2 regions of the Streptomyces sp. NPDC048171 genome follow, and region 2 is predicted to be linked to the other one. Evidence: riboswitches for the same ligand, from Rfam matches in the RefSeq annotation. Region 2 holds a riboswitch; the other holds the start of a gene.
What was found. Region 2 has a riboswitch for glycine ahead of gcvT (glycine cleavage system aminomethyltransferase GcvT). Riboswitches for the same ligand answer to the same signal wherever they lie in the genome.

Region 1 (9,319 bases), on a different contig from region 2:
GTTCGGCAAGAGCGCGCGAGAGGGCAGCGACAACGCGACCGCCCGCCATCGCGCCCAGCCCGACGCGGAGGGCCGACGCCCGATGTTCCGGGACCAGGTGGGTGGTCCTGGCGGGGACATTTCCGGTGGTCAGGGCGCGCCGTCTGTTGACCCTGCACAGTCCGGCGGCATAGGTTTCGGGCAACCGTCGACCTCAGGTACGGGTGGAGGGTTCAACCCCGGTCCGTACGCGTCGAACGCCCCGGCGGGGCAGCCGCGGCAGGAGGATCCGTCCATGTCGGCCCTGGTGTGTACGAGGTGCGGTAACCGCAACGCGGAGAACAGCCGCTTCTGCTCCAACTGCGGTGCGCCGCTGCGTGCCGGCGCGGTTCCGGAGCGTGCCTCCGAGACGACCTCCACGATCTCCATCTCCGGTCTCGAGGCGTACGACGCCGAGGTCACCGGTCAGACCGCGGTCCCGGCGCTCTCGCCCGAGGCGCAGGCGGCCGTGGACGCGCTGCCGCTCGGCTCCGCGCTCCTGGTCGTGCGCCGCGGTCCGAACTCGGGCAGCCGCTTCCTGCTGGACGGTGAGCTGACCACCGCCGGGCGTCACCCGCAGAGCGACATCTTCCTTGACGACGTGACGGTCTCGCGCCGGCACGTGGAGTTCCGCCGCAGTCCGGACGGATCCTTCACGGTCGCCGACGTGGGCAGCCTGAACGGTACGTACGTCAACCGGGAGCGCATCGACCAGGTCGCCCTGTCGAACGGTGACGAGGTGCAGATCGGCAAGTACCGGCTGGTGTTCTACGCGAGCCAGCGGGGTTACTGACCCGAACCTCCAGGGAAGGTCCATGCTGCATACACCGAGCGGCGGTGCCGGTCACGGCGCCGCCGCCACGGACAGTGGGCTGATGAGCATCGGCACGGTGCTGAACGTGCTGCGTGACGAGTTCCCCGACATCAGCATCTCCAAGATCCGCTTCCTGGAGTCCGAGGGCCTCGTCGAGCCGCGGCGGACCCCGGCCGGGTACCGCAAGTTCAGCGCGCACGACGTGGAGCGTCTGGGCCGGGTGCTGCGAATGCAGCGGGACCACTACCTGCCGCTCAAGATCATCCGTGAGCACCTGGACGCCGTGGAGCGCGGTGAGGCGGTGTCGCTGCCCACGGTCGGCCGGCAGCGGGACGGAGAGACCGCGCCGGAGCCCGTCGAGAGCCCGACCGTCGCCCGGATCGGACGGGACGAGCTGCTCACCGCGGCCGGGATCGACGACCAGGAGCTGAAGGAGTGGGAGTCCTACGGGCTCCTCGCCCCCCTGCCCGACGGGGCGTACGACGCCGAGGCCGTCACCGTGGCGTCACTCGTGACGCAGCTCGGGCGCTTCGGGATCGAGCCTCGGCACCTGCGGGTGATGAAGGCCGCCGCCGACCGGGACGCCGGGCTGGTGGACCAGGTGGTCGCCCCGCTGAAACGACACCGCAACCCCCAGACCAGGGCACACGCGGAAGCGCGTACCAAGGAGCTGGCGGGCCTGGCGGTGCAGCTGCACGCGGCGCTGGTACAGACCGCGCTCGGCGTGCGGCTTCCCTGAAACACGCCTGTTCGGAGCCCCGGATCGCCCAGCCGATCCCGGCCCGACTACCCAAACGTCCCGGGCACGGCCTAGGGTTGCTGTGTGAACGAGCTCGATGTCGTAGGTGTCCGGGTCGAGATGCCCTCCAACCAACCGATCGTGCTGCTGCGCGAGGTGGGAGGCGACCGCTACCTTCCCATCTGGATCGGACCGGGTGAGGCGACGGCGATCGCCTTCGCCCAGCAGGGCATGGCTCCGGCACGGCCGCTGACCCACGACCTGTTCAAGGACGTGCTGGAAGCCGTCGGCCAGGAGCTCACCGAGGTGCGCATCACCGACCTGCGCGACGGGGTGTTCTACGCCGAGCTGGTCTTCGCCAGCGGCGTCGAGGTCAGCGCCAGGCCCTCCGACGCCATAGCGCTGGCCCTGCGCACCGGAACGCCGATCTACGGCAGCGACACGGTCCTCGACGACGCGGGCATCGCGATCCCGGACGAGCAGGAGGACGAGGTGGAGAAGTTCCGCGAGTTCCTCGACCAGATCTCGCCGGAGGACTTCGGGACGAGCAACCAGTAGGGTTTCCCCGAATCGGGGCACGCGAAACCACTCTTAGGGTGATTATCACTCGGCGTGCCGAGTGTGGCGATCGTTGACGCACCCTTGGTGACTGCCTACCTTCGAGGAGGCAGGTCAAGGACGGAGGTCGGCGTGAGGATCAGCGGCGACGGTACGGCTGGGGGTGGCCCCGGGCACGGTCTCGGGGCGAGTGGTCCGTACCCTCCCCAGGACTCTCGGCTCCGCACGGGCGGGGGGTACGCCCAGCAGGCCGGCGTGCCCGATTCCGCTCCGCAGCGGCCGGCCGCCGTGCCGACCAGTGGAGGGACGGCGGCCATGACGTCCGAAGAGATCGGCTATCGCGGGCCGACGGCCTGCGCGGCCGCCGGCATCACCTACCGGCAGCTCGACTACTGGGCCCGCACGGGACTCGTCGAGCCCAGTGTGCGGCCGGCCCACGGGTCGGGCACGCAGCGTTTGTACAGCTTCCGCGACGTGGTCGTGCTGAAGATCGTCAAACGCTTCCTGGACACAGGGGTGTCACTCCAGAACATCCGGACCGCCGTCCAGCACCTGCGGGAGCGCGGCTTCCGCGACCTGGAGCGGATGACGATGATGAGCGACGGCGCCACGGTCTACGAGTGCACCTCCCCGGACGAGGTGCACGCCCTGCTCCAGGGCGGACAGGGCATCTTCGGGATCGCCGTCGGCGTGGTCTGGCGGGACGTCGAGAGCGCGCTGTCCCAGCTGCACGGAGAGCGGATCGACACCGGGGAGACCCTGGTCGGGCACAATCCGGCGGACGAGCTGGCGCGACGCCGCAACAGGGCGGTCTGAGCGACGCGCCGGTCCGCCCGGCGCGCGGGCCGACCGGTGGCGGCCGCATTGTCAGTGGCGTAGGGCAGCATCGGAGATGTGAGAACCGCGCCCACGATCCTCCATCTCGACATGGATGCCTTCTTCGCCTCGGTGGAGCAGGCGTCCAAGCCGAGTCTGCGCGGGAAGGCCGTGGTCGTGGGCGGCCTGGGGCCGCGAGGCGTCGTCGCCACCTGCTCGTACGAGGCGCGCGTCTTCGGCGTCCACTCGGCGATGCCGATGGGCCAGGCCAGGCGGCTGGCGCCCAACGCCGCGTATCTCGTCCCGCGGTTCGAGCTGTACCGGTCGATCAGCGAACAGGTGATGCGGCTGCTCAGGGAGTTGTCGCCGCTGGTGGAGCCGCTGAGCCTGGACGAGGCGTTCGTGGACCTGGAGGCCGGCGGGACGGCCTGGGACGCGGCGTCGGCGCGGCTGGCCGGGACGAAGCTGCGCACGGACATCCGCGCCGTCACGGGTCTCACCGGATCCGTGGGACTGGCCGCCTCCAAGATGCTGGCCAAGATCGCCTCCGAGGAGGCCAAACCCGACGGGCTGGTCCTGATCCCGCCGGGGACGGAGCGGGCCATGCTGGAGCCCATGTCCGTGCGGACCCTGCCCGGCGTCGGCCCGGCGACCGGCGACCACCTGCGCCGGGCCGGCATCACCACGGTCGGGGAACTGGCAGAGGCGGGCGAGGACGAGTTGGTGCGGCTGGTGGGCAAGGCGCACGGACACGGCCTGTACGCCATGGCCCTGGCGCTCGACGAGCGGCCCGTGGTGGCCGAGCGGGAGACCAAGTCCGTGTCGGTCGAGGACACCTACGACGTGGACATCCACGACCGGGTGCGGGTCGGCGTGGAGGTGGGCCGGCTGGCCGACCGGTGCGTGCGACGGCTGCGCGCGTCGGGGCTGTCCGGGCGGACCATCGTGCTCAAGGTGCGCAGATACGACTTCTCCACGCTGACGCGCTCCGAGACGCTCCGCGGGCCCACGGACGATCCGGCGGTGGTGCGGGAGGCCGCCGCCCGGCTCCTGGACTCGGTGGACACCACGGGCGGTGTGCGGCTGCTCGGGGTCGGCGTCAGCGGCCTGGCCGACTACACGCAGGAGGACCTGTTCGCGCAGGCGGCGGGGGGCGGAGCCGAGGGCCCCGCCGAGGAGCCGGAGTCCGAGCCCGCCGCGGAGCACCGCCCGGCACCCGCGGAGCGCCGCTGGCCGTCGGGGCACGACGTGCGGCACACGCGGTTCGGGCACGGGTGGGTCCAGGGGAGCGGGCTGGGGCGGGTCACCGTGCGCTTCGAGACGCCGTACTCGCGGACCGGCCGGGTACGGACCTTTCCGATGGACGACCCGGAGCTGACGCCCGCGGCTCCGCTGCCGCTGGTTCTGTCCGAGACGCGAAGACCCGGTGAGGGTCCGGCAAGACCGGTGGCCGGTTAGCCGTACGTCCCGTGCGTGCCGGATCGGTCGCGGGGGCGGAGCGTCAGGTCTCCTCGTTGCCCTTGCCCGCCAGCTTGCCGAAGTCGTGGTCGGGGAGCGGGGGAGCGGCGGCCACGTCGAGGCCGTAGTGGTGGTACAGCTGGAGTTCCTGTTCCGGCGACAGGTGGCGGCCGACGCCGAAGTCCGGTGCCTCCTTGATCAGGGCCCGCTCGAAGGGCACGCGCAGGGTGCCCTCGACCAGCTCGCTGGGCTCCAGGGGCACGAAGGCGTCCCTGCTGAAGAGGCCGGTGCGTATCGCCGCCCATTCGGGCACGCCGGTGGCGTCGTCGAGGTACACCTCGTCCACGGTGCCGATCCTGGTGCCTTCGCGGTCGAACGCCTTGCGGCCTATCAGGTTCCGCGGGTCGATGTCAGTACGCACGGGCCCTCCACTTGGTCACCACTTGGCCGCACTGGGGTCGCACACCAGCCCGCCGAATCATCCGTAAGTACTACGAAAAACTACATATGACCGGTCGGCCACTCGAAGGTTCGTGCCGCGGGCTCGCTGGTACGCTGGCAAACGGCTGCTGACCCCGCGCGGGAGAGTCCTCCGGACACCATCGGAGGCGCCGAAGGAGCAAATCCTCCCCGGAATCTCTCAGGCTCACGTACCGCACGGACGAGGTCACTCTGGAAAGCAGAGCGGGTGTCGACGGCTTCCGCTCTCACCGACGGTGAAAGCCGGGACGCCCTCGGGCCGCCCCGGTGAAGCTCTCAGGTTGAGATGACAGAGGGGGAGGCCGTCCGGGTACCCGCGCCGTGGTGCCCCTCGAAGGTCGTCAGACCAGGAGGCCTCCGCAATGACCGCCCACCGCACTCCGCTCACCGAACTCGAACAGGCAGCGCCGTTCGAGCAGCGCCACATCGGCCCCGACCACGAGGCCCGCGCCAAGATGCTCGCGCAGGTCGGTTACGGTTCGCTCGACGAGCTGACGGCCGCCGCGGTGCCGGATGTGATCAAGAACGCCGACGCGCTGGACCTGCCGGGCGCGCGCTCCGAGGCGGAGGTGCTGGCCGAGCTGCGCTCGCTGGCCGACCGCAACCAGGTCCTGGACTCCATGATCGGCCTCGGTTACTACGGCACCTTCACCCCGCCGGTCATCCTGCGCAACGTCATGGAGAACCCCTCCTGGTACACCGCGTACACGCCGTACCAGCCCGAGATCTCCCAGGGCCGCCTGGAGGCCCTGCTCAACTTCCAGACCATGGTCGCCGAGCTGACCGGCCTGCCCACCTCCGGTGCCTCCCTGCTGGACGAGGGCACCGCCGCCGCCGAGGCGATGGCGCTCTCCCGGCGCATGGGCAAGAACAAGAAGGGCCTCTTCCTGGTCGACGCGGACGTGCTGCCGCAGACCATCGCCGTGATCCAGACCCGTGCCGAGCCGACCGGCGTCGAGGTCGTCGTCGCCGACCTGAGCGAGGGCATCCCGGCCGAGGTCGCCGAGCGGGAGATCAACGGCGTCCTGCTGCAGTACCCGGGTGCCTCCGGTGCCGTACGCGACATCAAGCCGGTCGTCGATCGGGCGCACGAACTGGGCGCGCTCGTCACCGTCGCCGCCGATCTGCTCGCCCTCACCCTGCTCACCTCGCCCGGCGAGCTGGGCGCGGACATCGCCGTCGGCACCACCCAGCGCTTCGGCGTGCCGATGGGCTTCGGCGGGCCGCACGCCGGCTACATGGCCGTGCACGAGAAGTTCGCGCGGAGCCTGCCCGGCCGCCTGGTCGGCGTCTCCGTGGACGCGGACGGCAACAAGGCCTACCGCCTGGCCCTGCAGACCCGCGAGCAGCACATCCGCCGCGAGAAGGCCACCAGCAACATCTGCACCGCCCAGGTGCTGCTCGCCGTCATGGCCGGCATGTACGCCGTCTACCACGGCCCCGAGGGCCTGCGGGCCATCGCCCGGCGCACCCACCGGTACGCCTCGATCACCGCCGCAGGCCTCGCCGCGGGCGGCGTCGAGATCGTCCATGGTGCTTACTTCGACACCGTCACCGCATGGGTGCCCGGCCGGGCCGACGCGATCGTGCACGCCGCCCGCGAGAACGGCATCAACCTGCGGCTCGTCGACGCCGACCACGTCTCCTTCGCCTGCGACGAGACCACCACGCGCGCCCAGGTCGGCGGCGTGTGGCACGCCTTCGGCGTCGAGGGCGACATCGAGGCGCTGGACGCGGAGACCGCGGAGACGCTGCCCGAGGCCCGGCTTCGCACCGACGAGTTCCTGACCCACCCGGTCTTCCACCAGCACCGCTCCGAGACGGCGATGCTGCGCTACCTGCGCCGCCTATCCGACCGGGACTACGCGCTGGACCGCGGCATGATCCCGCTGGGCTCCTGCACCATGAAGCTCAACGCCACCACCGAGATGGAGCCGGTCACCTGGTCCGAGTTCGGCGCGCTGCACCCCTTCGCGCCCGCCGAGCAGGCGCAGGGCTACCTGACCCTCATCCGTGAGCTGGAGGAGCGGCTCGCGGAGGTCACCGGGTACGACAAGGTCTCGCTGCAGCCCAACGCCGGGTCGCAGGGCGAGTTCGCCGGCCTGCTCGCCGTACGCGGGTACCACCGGGCCAACGGCGACGAGCAGCGCACCGTCTGCCTCATCCCGTCCTCCGCGCACGGCACCAACGCGGCCAGCGCCGTGATGGCCGGCATGAAGGTCGTCGTCGTCAGGACCGCCGAGGACGGCGAGATCGACGTCGAGGACCTGCGCGCCAAGATCGAGCAGCACCGCGACGAGCTGGCCGTGCTGATGATCACGTACCCCTCCACGCACGGTGTCTTCGAGGAGCACGTGGCCGACATCTGCGGCCGGGTGCACGACGCCGGCGGCCAGGTCTACGTGGACGGCGCCAACCTCAACGCCCTGGTCGGCCTCGCCAAGCCCGGCCACTTCGGCGGCGACGTCTCCCACCTGAACCTGCACAAGACGTTCTGCATCCCGCACGGCGGCGGCGGTCCCGGCGTCGGCCCGGTGGCCGTACGGTCGCACCTGGCGCCGTACCTGCCCAACCACCCGATGCAGCCCGCGGCGGGCCCGCAGACGGGCGTCGGACCGATCTCGGCGGCCCCGTGGGGCTCGGCCGGCATCCTGCCGATCTCCTGGTCGTACGTGCGTCTGATGGGCGGCGAGGGCCTCAAGCGCGCCACGCAGGTGGCCGTGCTGTCCGCCAACTACATCGCCAAGCGGCTGGAGCCGCACTTCCCGGTGCTGTACACCGGTCCCGGCGGGCTGGTCGCGCACGAGTGCATCATCGACCTGCGTCCGCTGACCAAGGCGACCGGCGTGAGCGTCGACGACGTCGCCAAGCGGCTGATCGACTACGGCTTCCACGCGCCGACGATGTCCTTCCCGGTAGCCGGCACGCTGATGATCGAGCCGACCGAGTCCGAGGACCTGGCCGAGCTGGACCGGTTCTGCGAGGCGATGATCGCCATCCGCGCGGAGATCGAGAAGGTCGGCTCCGGCGCCTGGCCCGCCGACGACAACCCGCTCGGGAGCGCGCCGCACACCGCCGCGGCCCTGGGCGGTGCCTGGGAGCACGCGTACACGCGTGAGGAGGCCGTCTTCCCGGCCGGGGTGTCCGCCGCCGACAAGTACTGGCCGCCGGTGCGCCGCATCGACCAGGCCTTCGGTGACCGGAACCTCGTCTGCTCCTGCCCGCCGCTGGACGCCTACGAGGACTGATCCCCCCGTACGCCCAGTACGTTCAGTACGACAAGAGGCTCCGTACCGCCCATCGGGCCGGTGCGGAGCCTCTTGTCGTGTCAGGCGGTCGCGAGCGACACCTCCGTCGACTTGATCAGCGCGACGACGGGAGCGCCGACGGACAGGCCCAGGTCCTCGGCGGCCTCCTTGGTGACGACGGCGGTCAGCGCGCCGCCCTCGACGGCGATCCCGACGGACGCCATCGCACCCCCCGTGGTGAGTGCGGTGACGGTGCCGGGCAGCCGGTTGCGGATCGACAGGCCCTCGGCGCGCCCGGTGGCCAGGGCGACCTCCGTGGACTTCACCAGGGCCCGGACGGCCGTACCGGCGGCGAGCGCCAGGTCGTCGGCGGCGTCCCGGGTGATCGCCGAGGTGAGGTCCTGGCCGCCGGAGAGGCGGACCTTGACCGTCGCCATGGCCTCGCCCGGGGTGACGGCGGTGACGGTGCCCGGGAGCTGGTTGCGGATGCTCAGGGTCATGGGGGGACCGTAGCCCTGGAACGGGACGCGTGCCGGGCACCCGGGGCGTTGGGTGTAACGCGATATAGCGCTAGTATGTCGCGTGACGGGGCGCACACGGGATGCCCCCTGGGAGATCGGGGTGGAGCGATGTCGGTACAGCCCTCACCGGGAGGCGGGGCGCTCGCGCTCCGGGCCTCGCACGCGGACCGTGACAGTGCCGTGGATGTCCTGAGTGCCGCCGCCGGCGACGGCATGCTGACCGCCGAGGAGCTGGACGAGCGGGTCGGCGCGGCGCTCTCCGCGCGCACCCGGGGCGAGCTGGCGGCCCTGACGGCCGACCTGCCGGTGGCGCCGGAGGGACCGTTTCAGGCCGAGGCCAAGGACGTCGTCCGTATCGAGCAGGTAGGCGCGTCCACCCGGAGGGGTGACGGGTGGGTGGTGCCGCGGCGGATGGAGATCCGGTCGGACTGGGGAGAGGTGACGCTCGACCTCGCCCGCGCGGTGATCACGCACGACACCCTCCACATCGACCTGGCCCTGCGCGGCGGCACGCTGAAGCTCGTGACACGGCCCGGCATCGTGGTGGACACCGACTCGCTGATCGCGAGCTACGCCAAGGTGAAGGTGGCTCGGGCGGCCGGTGCCGGGGCCCCCGTGACCCTGCGGGTGGCGATAGCGGGAGAGGTCAGCTTCGGGCAGGTCGTGG
Region 2 (9,319 bases):
ATGAGAGACCCCGTGCAGGTGCCACGGGTCGCTTGCCGGTACGGCAGGTCAGCGGGAGCCCTTCGGGTCCAGCGCATCGCGTACGCCGTCACCGAAGAGGTTGAAGGCAAGAACGGTGATGAAGATCGCCAAACCGGGGATCACCATGTACATGGGATCCGACTGGTAGTAGTCGATCGCGCTCGAGAGCATCTGCCCCCAGGACGACGTGGGCGGCTTGACGCCCACGCCCAGGAAGCTGAGTGCCGCCTCGGTGAGGATGTTGGTGGGGATCATCATCGTCGTGTACACGATGATCGGGGCCACCAGGTTGGGCAGCAGTTCCTTGAACAGGATGTAGAAGCGTCCCGCCCCCAGGGACCGCGCGGCCTCCACGTACTCCCGTTCACGCATGGAGAGCGTCTGGCCGCGCACCACGCGCCCGATGTAGGGCCAGCCGAAGAAGCCGATGACGAGGATCATCACGAAGAGGCGCACGCCCGTGCCGCTGAGTCCCAGCATCTCGTTCGGCATCACCGAGACCAGCGCGATGATGAAGAGCAGCTGCGGGAAGGCCAGCAGGCCGTCCATGACGCGGCTGATCAGGGCGTCGACCCAGCCGCCGAAGAAGCCGGCGAGCACACCCAGGACGGTGCCGATGACCACGGCGACGATCGCGGACAGGAAGCCGACGAGCAGCGAGATCCGGGCGCCGTGGACGATGCGGGCGAAGATGTCGCGGCCGTTGACCGGCTCGACACCGAACCAGTGGTCGCCGCTGATGCCGCCGAGTGACCCCCTGGGCGTGCCGAACAGCGGGTCGATCAGGTCCTCGTGGTAGACGTCCGGGTCCTGCCCGACGATGTTGGTGATCAGAGGCGCGAAGATCGCGACCACGACGAGCAGGAGCACCACGACGCCGCCCGTCAGGGCGAGCTTGTCCCGCTTCAGGCGCTCCCAGGCGATCCGGCCAAGGGAACGCCCCTGTACCGCCTTGGCTTCGGCGCCGGCAACCGCCGCTTCCTCGGCCGCACTCGGGGCCGCTTCCGCGGTCGGCTCGTGCAATGGTGCCGTCATCTGGCAGGGACCCCTCTCAACCGGCGGTAGCCGGCCCGCACTTGCCGCTGTAGCGGCGTGATCCGTCCGTCGTACAAAGGGGCGAGCATCCACCCCTTGTTGCGGGAGTCTTCAACGCTTTGGCGATCTGTAGCCAGACTTGACGGTGAATGGATGCGCAACCGTGATGCTGTTCGAGGTGTTCCGTTATCCGGACAGTGGGTAACGGGGGCCGGACGCGGATGAGTTGGGACAGAGGGGACAAGGCGGTGCTTTGCACCCTCATCTACGCGCGAAGATCGCCACCGGTCACCCCGGGGCCGGGCCCGCGACCGTCAGTACCGGCCCCCGGCCGGAGGGTATCCGTACCCGCCCACCGGTGCCTGGGCCGGGGCGGGGCCGTGGGCCTCGCGGTCGTAGAACGGACGGGCGTGGGCGCGCAGCCACATGGCGACCGGGTCGTGGATGTCGGTCATCGCCACCGTCGACACCGCGAGCCCGTCCGGTACCGCGCCGACGGACTGCTGCATCATCGCGCGCACCGCGTCGACGGCCGGCGGGGAGGTGTCGTAGACCTCGAGACCGATGGCGAGGTACGGCGCCCCGAGCGCGGGCTGCACCCAGGCGCGGCGCAGCGCGCGGACCGCCGGGGTGCGGTGGGCGTTCTGCGTGAGCAGGGCGTAGAACTGGGGGATCTCGATGGCCGGTTCGGACAGCCGCAGGGGTCCGGCGGGCTGGCGGTCCAGGCCGGAGGCGATCCGGCGCAGATCCGGCCAGGGGATGCCGACGCCGCCGCCGGGAGCGTGCGGGTTGAGCCAGAGGCCGAAGTGGTCCGGGTAGAGGGCGCGGGCCGCCTCCAGGCCGTCGACCACCTCGTACGACCTGTTCCAGCCGCTGGCCGACAGCTCCTGGGCGGAGGTGACGCACGGCGCGTAGCCGTAGCCCTCGACCTCCATGTTTCCGTACTGGGCGTCCGGGGAGCCGGCCTGGCCCTGCCACAGCAGCATCCAGACCTGGCCGGAGGTGGGGGTGGCGAGCGCGCGCAGCAGGGCCTCGTAGGCGTCGTAGCGCCCGGGCGTCACCTGGCGCAGCATGTGCTCGACCTGCCCGGTCGTGGTGCCGCTGGCGCTCACGTCTGTGGCCCTTTCTGGAAGTTCCCGGTCGTGGAAACAGCTTACGGCTCCGCGGGGTGGGGGGCGCCTATGAGCTCGGGGGGCGCGGTCGTCCTGCGGGTGCGGGTGCGTCGTGGCTTGTCGCGGCCACGCGGCGGAGCCGCACACGTCACAGACCCGCGCCCCTTGGTGGCGCTGCCCTGACCGGCGTTCGCAAGTCCCGGTCGTAGACGTTTACAAGTCCCGGTCGTAGAAGGGGCGGACCCTGTCCCTCATCCAGTCGCAGACCGGGTCCTGGGCGGCCTCCAGGAGGACCAGGTTGACCGGCCACTTCGGCGGGGCGGTGGTGAGGGCTCGGCCCAGGGCCTCCAGGGGGAGGGCTCGGGCGTCGCCCTCCCAGTGGGTGAGTTCGACGCCGACGAACAGGGTGGGGTCGGCGGTCTCGACGGCGGCCAGGCAGCGGCGGGCGGTGCGCACCACGCCGGTGGCGGCGAACTCGGCGGAGGCCGCGGCGAGGAAGTCGACCGGGTCGTCCTGCCAGTCCGGTTCGAAGAGGCGCACCCGGCCGCCGGACGCGGGCCCGTCCAGCGGGGTGCGGCCGGCCCGGCACAGCTCGGCCACGGCGGGCGGCGGCAGCGGGATGCCGACCACGCCCTCCGGGTTCACGGCGATGCCGACCTGCGGGGGCAGACCGCGGGCGAACTCCGCGGCGGGGGCGACGGTGTACGCCATCTGCGCCCCGGCGATCTGGCGGAGCTGCTCCTCGGAGCTGAACACCGGCACGTAGGCCTGGCCGTCGATCTCCAGGGAGGGCAGGTCGAGGGGGCCGCTGTGCGGGCCGCCGCCGTTCGGCAGGGGGATCCAGAGGAAGCTGCGGCCGAGCACCTCCACGATCCGCCCGCCGGCGCCCGGTATGCCGAGGGAGGCGGAGAGCACCTCCTCCAGTTCGTTGCCGGGCCAACCGCCGTGCGGGTGGGGGTGTGCCTGTGCCGGGAACCCCGGGAAGTCCATCTGCCTACCGCCTGCCTGGTACCGCTGTCCTGGCTGGAAAGGCTAACCCGTTCGGCCCGGCTCCCCGCGGTCCGTCATCCGGTGAAGGCGATGCGGCGGAGGGCGTCCGCGGCCGCCCGGTCCAGGACGATCGCCGAGGTGCAGCCGGCGGGCAGGGCGCCCCCGGTCACGGCGCGCAGCAGGCGGGAGTTGGCCGCGCGGTGCCGCAGGAACGCGTACCGGGAGACGCCGCGGCCGCGCTCGCGCTGCCCGGCCAGGGCCTGGTCGACGCCGACGTCGAGGAGCAGCAGGTGCAGGGTGCCGTCGCGGCGGCGGGCCTCCCGGGCCAGCCAGCCGCGCACCCAGGACTGGGTGCCGCAGTCGTGCACGACGACGCCCTCGCCGGAGCGCAGCGCCTTGCGGAGCCCCGCGTAGTGGGCGAGGCGGACCAGGGGGCGGTAGAGCGCGTACGGCAGGAAGCCCGGCATGCGGCGCTCCCAGCGGTCCCGGGTGTCCTGGGAGTCGATGCGCGGGCCGCGCACGGTGCGCGCCATCAGGGTGGACTTGCCGCTGCCGGGCAGGCCGGTGATCACCACCAGGTCCCGGGGTCCGAAGAGCAGGGCGTGCGGGCCGTGCCCGTCCCGCTCGCGCAGGTCGCGGACGACGGGCGCGGGCCGTTCGGCACACGATTGAGGGGCCGGGGCTGAGGGCTGCTCGGGCAGCGCGAGGCCCGAGGTCGTGGCGTAGGCCGTGGTCCTGTTCACCGTGATCGTCTCCCCTGGGGCGGTTCACGAGTTCCCATCCCCGTCGAGTGTAAAGAGAAGGTAATGCGCGGGTCTCGCGATTTCGTTCGCCAACTGCCACAAGCCGGTTACAGATCACGGTCTGCCACGAATCGGCCGGTCGTGCAATGATGGCGGCGCCAACTGCATACCGGCCGTTTGAATCCGCGCGGGAGAGTCCCCGGCCACGCCGGGGCGCCGAAGGAGCAAGTCCCTCCCTTGAATCTCTCAGGCCCCCGTTACCGCGCGGGCGAGGCACATCTGAAAAGCGGGCCGCCGTCCGACGGCTGCCCCACCCAAGGTGCAAGCCCTGATCGCCGTACTCCGGTGGTCGTGGCGAACCTCTCAGGTTCCGATGACAGATGGGGAGGACCGACCTCGCCCGTGCCGTCCTGTCCTGGGAGACGACCGACCGATGAGCAGTTCGAATATCCGCCGTACCGCGCTCGACGCCACCCACCGCGCGCTGGGCGCGACGATGACCGACTTCGCCGGCTGGGACATGCCCCTGCGCTACGCCTCCGAGCGTGACGAGCACGTCGCGGTGCGCACCCGGGCCGGTCTCTTCGACCTCTCGCACATGGGCGAGATCACCGTCACCGGGCCGCAGGCCGCCGCGCTGCTGGACTTCGCGCTGGTCGGCAACATCGGCGGCGTGAAGCCGGGCCGCGCCCGCTACACCATGATCTGCCGCGAGGACGGCGGCATCCTGGACGACCTGATCGTCTACCGGCTGGCAGACGCCGAGTACATGGTCGTCGCCAACGCCGGCAACGCGCAGACCGTGCTCGACGCGCTGACCGAGCGGGCGGCTGGCTTCGACGCCGAGGTGCGCGACGACCGCGACGCCTACGCGCTGCTCGCCGTGCAGGGCCCCGAGTCCCCGGGCATCCTCAAGAGCCTCACCGACGCCGACCTGGACGGCCTGAAGTACTACGCCGGTCTGCCCGGCACGGTGGCCGGTGTCCCGGCGCTGATCGCACGCACCGGCTACACCGGTGAGGACGGCTTCGAGCTGTTCGTGAAGCCGGAGCACGCCGTCGAGCTGTGGCAGGCGCTGACCGAGGCGGGCCAGGGCGTCGGTCTCGTCCCCTGCGGCCTGTCCTGCCGGGACACGCTCCGCCTGGAGGCGGGCATGCCGCTGTACGGGCACGAGCTGACGACCTCGCTGACGCCCTTCGACGCCGGGCTCGGCCGGGTGGTGAAGTTCGAGAAGGAGGGCGACTTCGTCGGGCGCGCCGCGCTGACCGGGGCCGCCGCCGAGGCCGAGCAGAACCCGCCCCGCGTGCTGGTCGGCCTGGTCGCCGAGGGCCGCCGGGTCCCGCGCGCCGGGTACCAGGTCGTCGCCGGCGGCGAGGTGATCGGCGAGGTCACCTCCGGCGCCCCCTCCCCCACGCTGGGCAAGCCGATCGCCATGGCGTACGTCGACGCGGCGCACGCGGCACCGGGGACCGAGGGTGTGGGCGTGGACATCCGGGGCAGCCACGAGCCGTACGAGGTCGTGGCACTGCCCTTCTACAAGCGCCAGAAGTAGACACTGAGGGCGGGAGGCCACCGGCCCCCCGCGCGTGTCCTTGCTGCTCAACGGCAGTGTCAGCAGTCCCCCCATTCATCAGCAGTCACCCGCGTACAGGAGAATTCAGGCCATGAGCAACCCCCAGCAGCTGCGCTACAGCAAGGAGCACGAGTGGCTGTCGGCCGCCGAGGACGGCGCCTCGACGGTCGGCATCACGGAGCACGCGGCCAACGCGCTCGGTGACGTCGTCTTCGTGCAGCTTCCCGAGGTCGGCGACTCGGTGTCCGCGGGCGAGACCTGCGGCGAACTGGAGTCGACCAAGTCCGTCTCCGACCTGTACTCCCCCGTCTCCGGTGAGGTCACCGAGATCAACGAGGACGTCGTCAACGACCCGTCGCTGGTGAACAGCGCCCCCTTCGAGGGCGGCTGGCTGTTCAAGGTCCGGGTCACGGACGAGCCGGGCGACCTGCTCTCCGCCGACGAGTACACCGCATTCGCGGGCGCCTGAGGAGTCACGGACGTATGTCGCTTCTGAACACACCCCTGCACGAGCTCGACCCCGACGTCGCCGCCGCCGTCGACGCCGAGCTGGACCGCCAGCAGTCCACCCTGGAGATGATCGCCTCCGAGAACTTCGCGCCCGTCGCGGTCATGGAGGCCCAGGGCTCGGTCCTGACCAACAAGTACGCCGAGGGCTACCCCGGCCGCCGCTACTACGGCGGCTGCGAGCACGTCGACGTGGTCGAGCAGATCGCCATCGACCGGGTCAAGGCGCTCTTCGGCGCCGAGCACGCCAACGTGCAGCCGCACTCCGGCGCCCAGGCCAACGCCGCCGCGATGCACGCGCTGCTCAAGCCCGGTGACACGATCATGGGTCTGAACCTCGCCCACGGCGGGCACCTGACCCACGGCATGAAGATCAACTTCTCCGGCAAGCTCTACAACGTCGTCCCGTACCACGTCGGTGACGACGGCCAGGTCGACATGGCCGAGGTGGAGCGCCTCGCCAAGGAGCACCGGCCGAAGCTGATCGTCGCCGGCTGGTCGGCCTACCCCCGGCAGCTGGACTTCGCCGCCTTCCGCAAGGTGGCCGACGAGGTCGGCGCGTACCTCATGGTCGACATGGCGCACTTCGCCGGTCTGGTCGCGGCGGGCCTGCACCCGAACCCGGTGCCGCACGCCCACGTGGTCACCACCACGACCCACAAGACGCTGGGCGGCCCGCGCGGCGGTGTGATCCTCTCCACTGCCGACCTGGCCAAGAAGATCAACTCCGCCGTCTTCCCCGGTCAGCAGGGTGGACCGCTGGAGCACGTGGTCGCCGCCAAGGCCGTCGCCTTCAAGGTCGCCGCGAGCGAGGACTTCAAGGAGCGCCAGACCCGTACGCTGGACGGTGCCCGCATCCTGGCCGAGCGCCTGGTGCGGGACGACGCGAAGGCGGCGGGCGTGTCGGTCCTGACCGGCGGCACGGACGTCCACCTGGTCCTGGTCGACCTGCGCGACTCCGAGCTGGACGGCCAGCAGGCCGAGGACCGCCTCCACGAGGTCGGCATCACGGTCAACCGCAACGCCGTCCCGAACGACCCGCGTCCGCCGATGGTGACCTCCGGGCTGCGCATCGGTACGCCGGCCCTGGCGACCCGCGGCTTCACGGCCGAGGACTTCGCCGAGGTCGCGGACGTGATCGCCGAGGCGCTGAAGCCGTCCTACGACGCCGAGGCGCTGACCGCCCGGGTGAAGGCCCTGGCCGACAAGCACCCGCTGTACCCGGGTCTGAACAAGTAGACACCGCGTGATCGGGGCGCCGCGCCCGCCACAAGCGAGCCCGGCGCCCCGCCCTGAAGCACCACCCTCTGCACCACCCCCGTTCTGAGGAGACCCCCGTGGCCATCTCGGTCTTCGACCTGTTCTCGATCGGCATCGGCCCGTCGAGCTCGCACACGGTCGGCCCGATGCGCGCGGCCCGCATGTTCGCCCGCCGCCTGCGCAACGAGGAGCTGCTGGACTCCGTCGCCTCCGTCCGGGCCGAGCTGTACGGCTCGCTCGGCGCCACCGGACACGGCCACGGCACCCCCAAGGCGGTGCTGCTCGGCCTGGAGGGCGACTCGCCGCGCACGGTGGACGTGGAGACGGCCGACGACCGCGTCGAGACGATCAGGTCCTCGGGCCGCATCCGCCTGCTCGGCGAGCACGAGATCGCCTTCGCCTACGACGACGACATGGTCCTGCACCGCCGCGAGACCCTCCCCTACCACGCCAACGGCATGACCCTGTGGGCGTACGACGCCGAGGGCGCCGAGGTGCTGACCAAGACGTACTACTCGGTCGGCGGCGGCTTCGTCGTCGACGAGGACGCGGTGGGCGCGGACCGCATCGTGCTCGACGACACGGTGCTCAAGTACCCCTTCCGCACCGGCGACGAGCTGCTGCGCCTGGCCCGGGACACCGGCCTGTCGATCTCCGCCCTGATGCTGGAGAACGAGCGGGCCTGGCGCGACGAGGACGAGATCCGCGCCGGCCTGCTGGAGATCTGGCGCGTGATGCGGGCGTGCGTGGACCGCGGCATGACCCGCGAGGGCATACTCCCCGGCGGCCTGAAGGTCCGCCGCCGCGCCGCCAACACCGCCCGCAAGCTGCGCTCCGAGGGCGACCCGCAGGCCCTGGCCATGGAGTGGATCACCCTCTACGCGATGGCCGTGAACGAGGAGAACGCGGCCGGCGGCCGGGTCGTCACCGCCCCGACGAACGGCGCGGCGGGCATCATCCCGGCCGTCCTGCACTACTACGTCAACTTCGTGCCCGGCGCCGACGAGGACGGCGTGGTCCGCTTCCTGCTCGCGGCCGGCGCGATCGGCATGCTCTTCAAGGAGAACGCCTCCATCTCCGGCGCCGAGGTCGGCTGCCAGGGCGAGGTCGGCTCCGCCTGCTCGATGGCGGCGGGCGCCCTCGCCGAGGTGCTGGGCGGCTCCCCCGAGCAGGTGGAGAACGCCGCCGAGATCGGCATGGAGCACAACCTCGGCCTCACCTGCGACCCGGTCGGCGGCCTCGTCCAGATCCCGTGCATCGAGCGCAACGGCATGGCCGCGGTGAAGGCGGTCACGGCGGCCCGGATGGCGATGCGCGGCGACGGCTCCCACAAGGTCTCCCTCGACAAGGTCATCAAGACCATGAAGGACACCGGCGCCGACATGTCCGTGAAGTACAAGGAGACGGCGCGGGGTGGGCTCGCGGTGAACATCATCGAGTGCTGACGGCCGGAGCGGCGCGGCTCCGCTCCGTGTGACGGGGGCACGGCTCTCCGTCCCCCGGTCCCGCCGCGTCAGACGATGCCCGCCGCCGCGACGGCGAGCGCGGTCCGCACGGTTCTCGCCAGGTCCGCCCGCGCGGACGCGGCGTCGGCGCCCGGCCCGGCGGCGCGAAAGGCGTGGTGCTCGACCGCCGCGCGCAGGGCGGCGTTGAGCATGGCGGCCCAGACGGCCGGCCGTACGTCGTCGGCGGGGAGTCCGGCCCGCTCGGCGAGGGCCCGCGCGAAGACGGGTTCGGCCTCGTCGTGGGTCTGCAGCCAGACCGCGCGCAAGCCCGCCTCGGTCCGGGCCAGGCGGAGCAGGGCGCCGACGTCGGGGCCGGGCAGGGCGGCGTCGCCGGCCCACAACTCGCCGAAGGCCTCCGGCAGGGGGCGCCCGTGTTCCCAGTGCCGCAGGGCCTCGGCGATCGTGTCGACGCCGGTCGCCAGCAGCGGCCGTACGCAGCTCTCCTTGGTGGGGAAGTAGCGCCAGACGGTGCGGGCCGAGACACCGACCGCCCGTCCGATCTGCTCTCCGGTGGTCGCGGCGACCCCTTGGTCGACGAACAGGTCGACCGCCGCCCTGGCGATCTCCAGCCGG

Region 1: another riboswitch for glycine. It lies ahead of gcvP (aminomethyl-transferring glycine dehydrogenase); the one in region 2 lies ahead of gcvT (glycine cleavage system aminomethyltransferase GcvT).

The regions. Positions count from the first base shown of each region.
Region 1 is NZ_JBIDAU010000009.1:429,156-438,474, reverse strand. Features, by position in the region: gene ACGF3J_RS27015 (FHA domain-containing protein) at 1-811, shown strand, start outside; gene ACGF3J_RS27010 (MerR family transcriptional regulator) at 834-1,571, shown strand; gene ACGF3J_RS27005 (bifunctional nuclease family protein) at 1,656-2,129, shown strand; gene ACGF3J_RS27000 (MerR family transcriptional regulator) at 2,262-2,945, shown strand; gene ACGF3J_RS26995 (DNA polymerase IV) at 3,024-4,403, shown strand; gene ACGF3J_RS26990 (PRC-barrel domain-containing protein) at 4,447-4,824, opposite strand; glycine riboswitch at 4,974-5,069, shown strand; gene gcvP (aminomethyl-transferring glycine dehydrogenase) at 5,246-8,131, shown strand; gene ACGF3J_RS26980 (molybdopterin-binding protein) at 8,212-8,631, opposite strand; gene ACGF3J_RS26975 (DUF1707 domain-containing protein) at 8,761-9,319, shown strand, end outside.
Region 2 is NZ_JBIDAU010000002.1:826,219-835,537, reverse strand. Features, by position in the region: gene ACGF3J_RS08215 (ABC transporter permease) at 49-1,056, opposite strand; gene ACGF3J_RS08210 (enhanced serine sensitivity protein SseB C-terminal domain-containing protein) at 1,371-2,168, opposite strand; gene ACGF3J_RS08205 (enhanced serine sensitivity protein SseB) at 2,382-3,158, opposite strand; gene ACGF3J_RS08200 (AAA family ATPase) at 3,233-3,901, opposite strand; glycine riboswitch at 4,080-4,174, shown strand; gene gcvT (glycine cleavage system aminomethyltransferase GcvT) at 4,335-5,453, shown strand; gene gcvH (glycine cleavage system protein GcvH) at 5,566-5,943, shown strand; gene glyA (serine hydroxymethyltransferase) at 5,958-7,220, shown strand; gene ACGF3J_RS08180 (L-serine ammonia-lyase) at 7,319-8,686, shown strand; gene ACGF3J_RS08175 (TetR/AcrR family transcriptional regulator) at 8,755-9,319, opposite strand, start outside.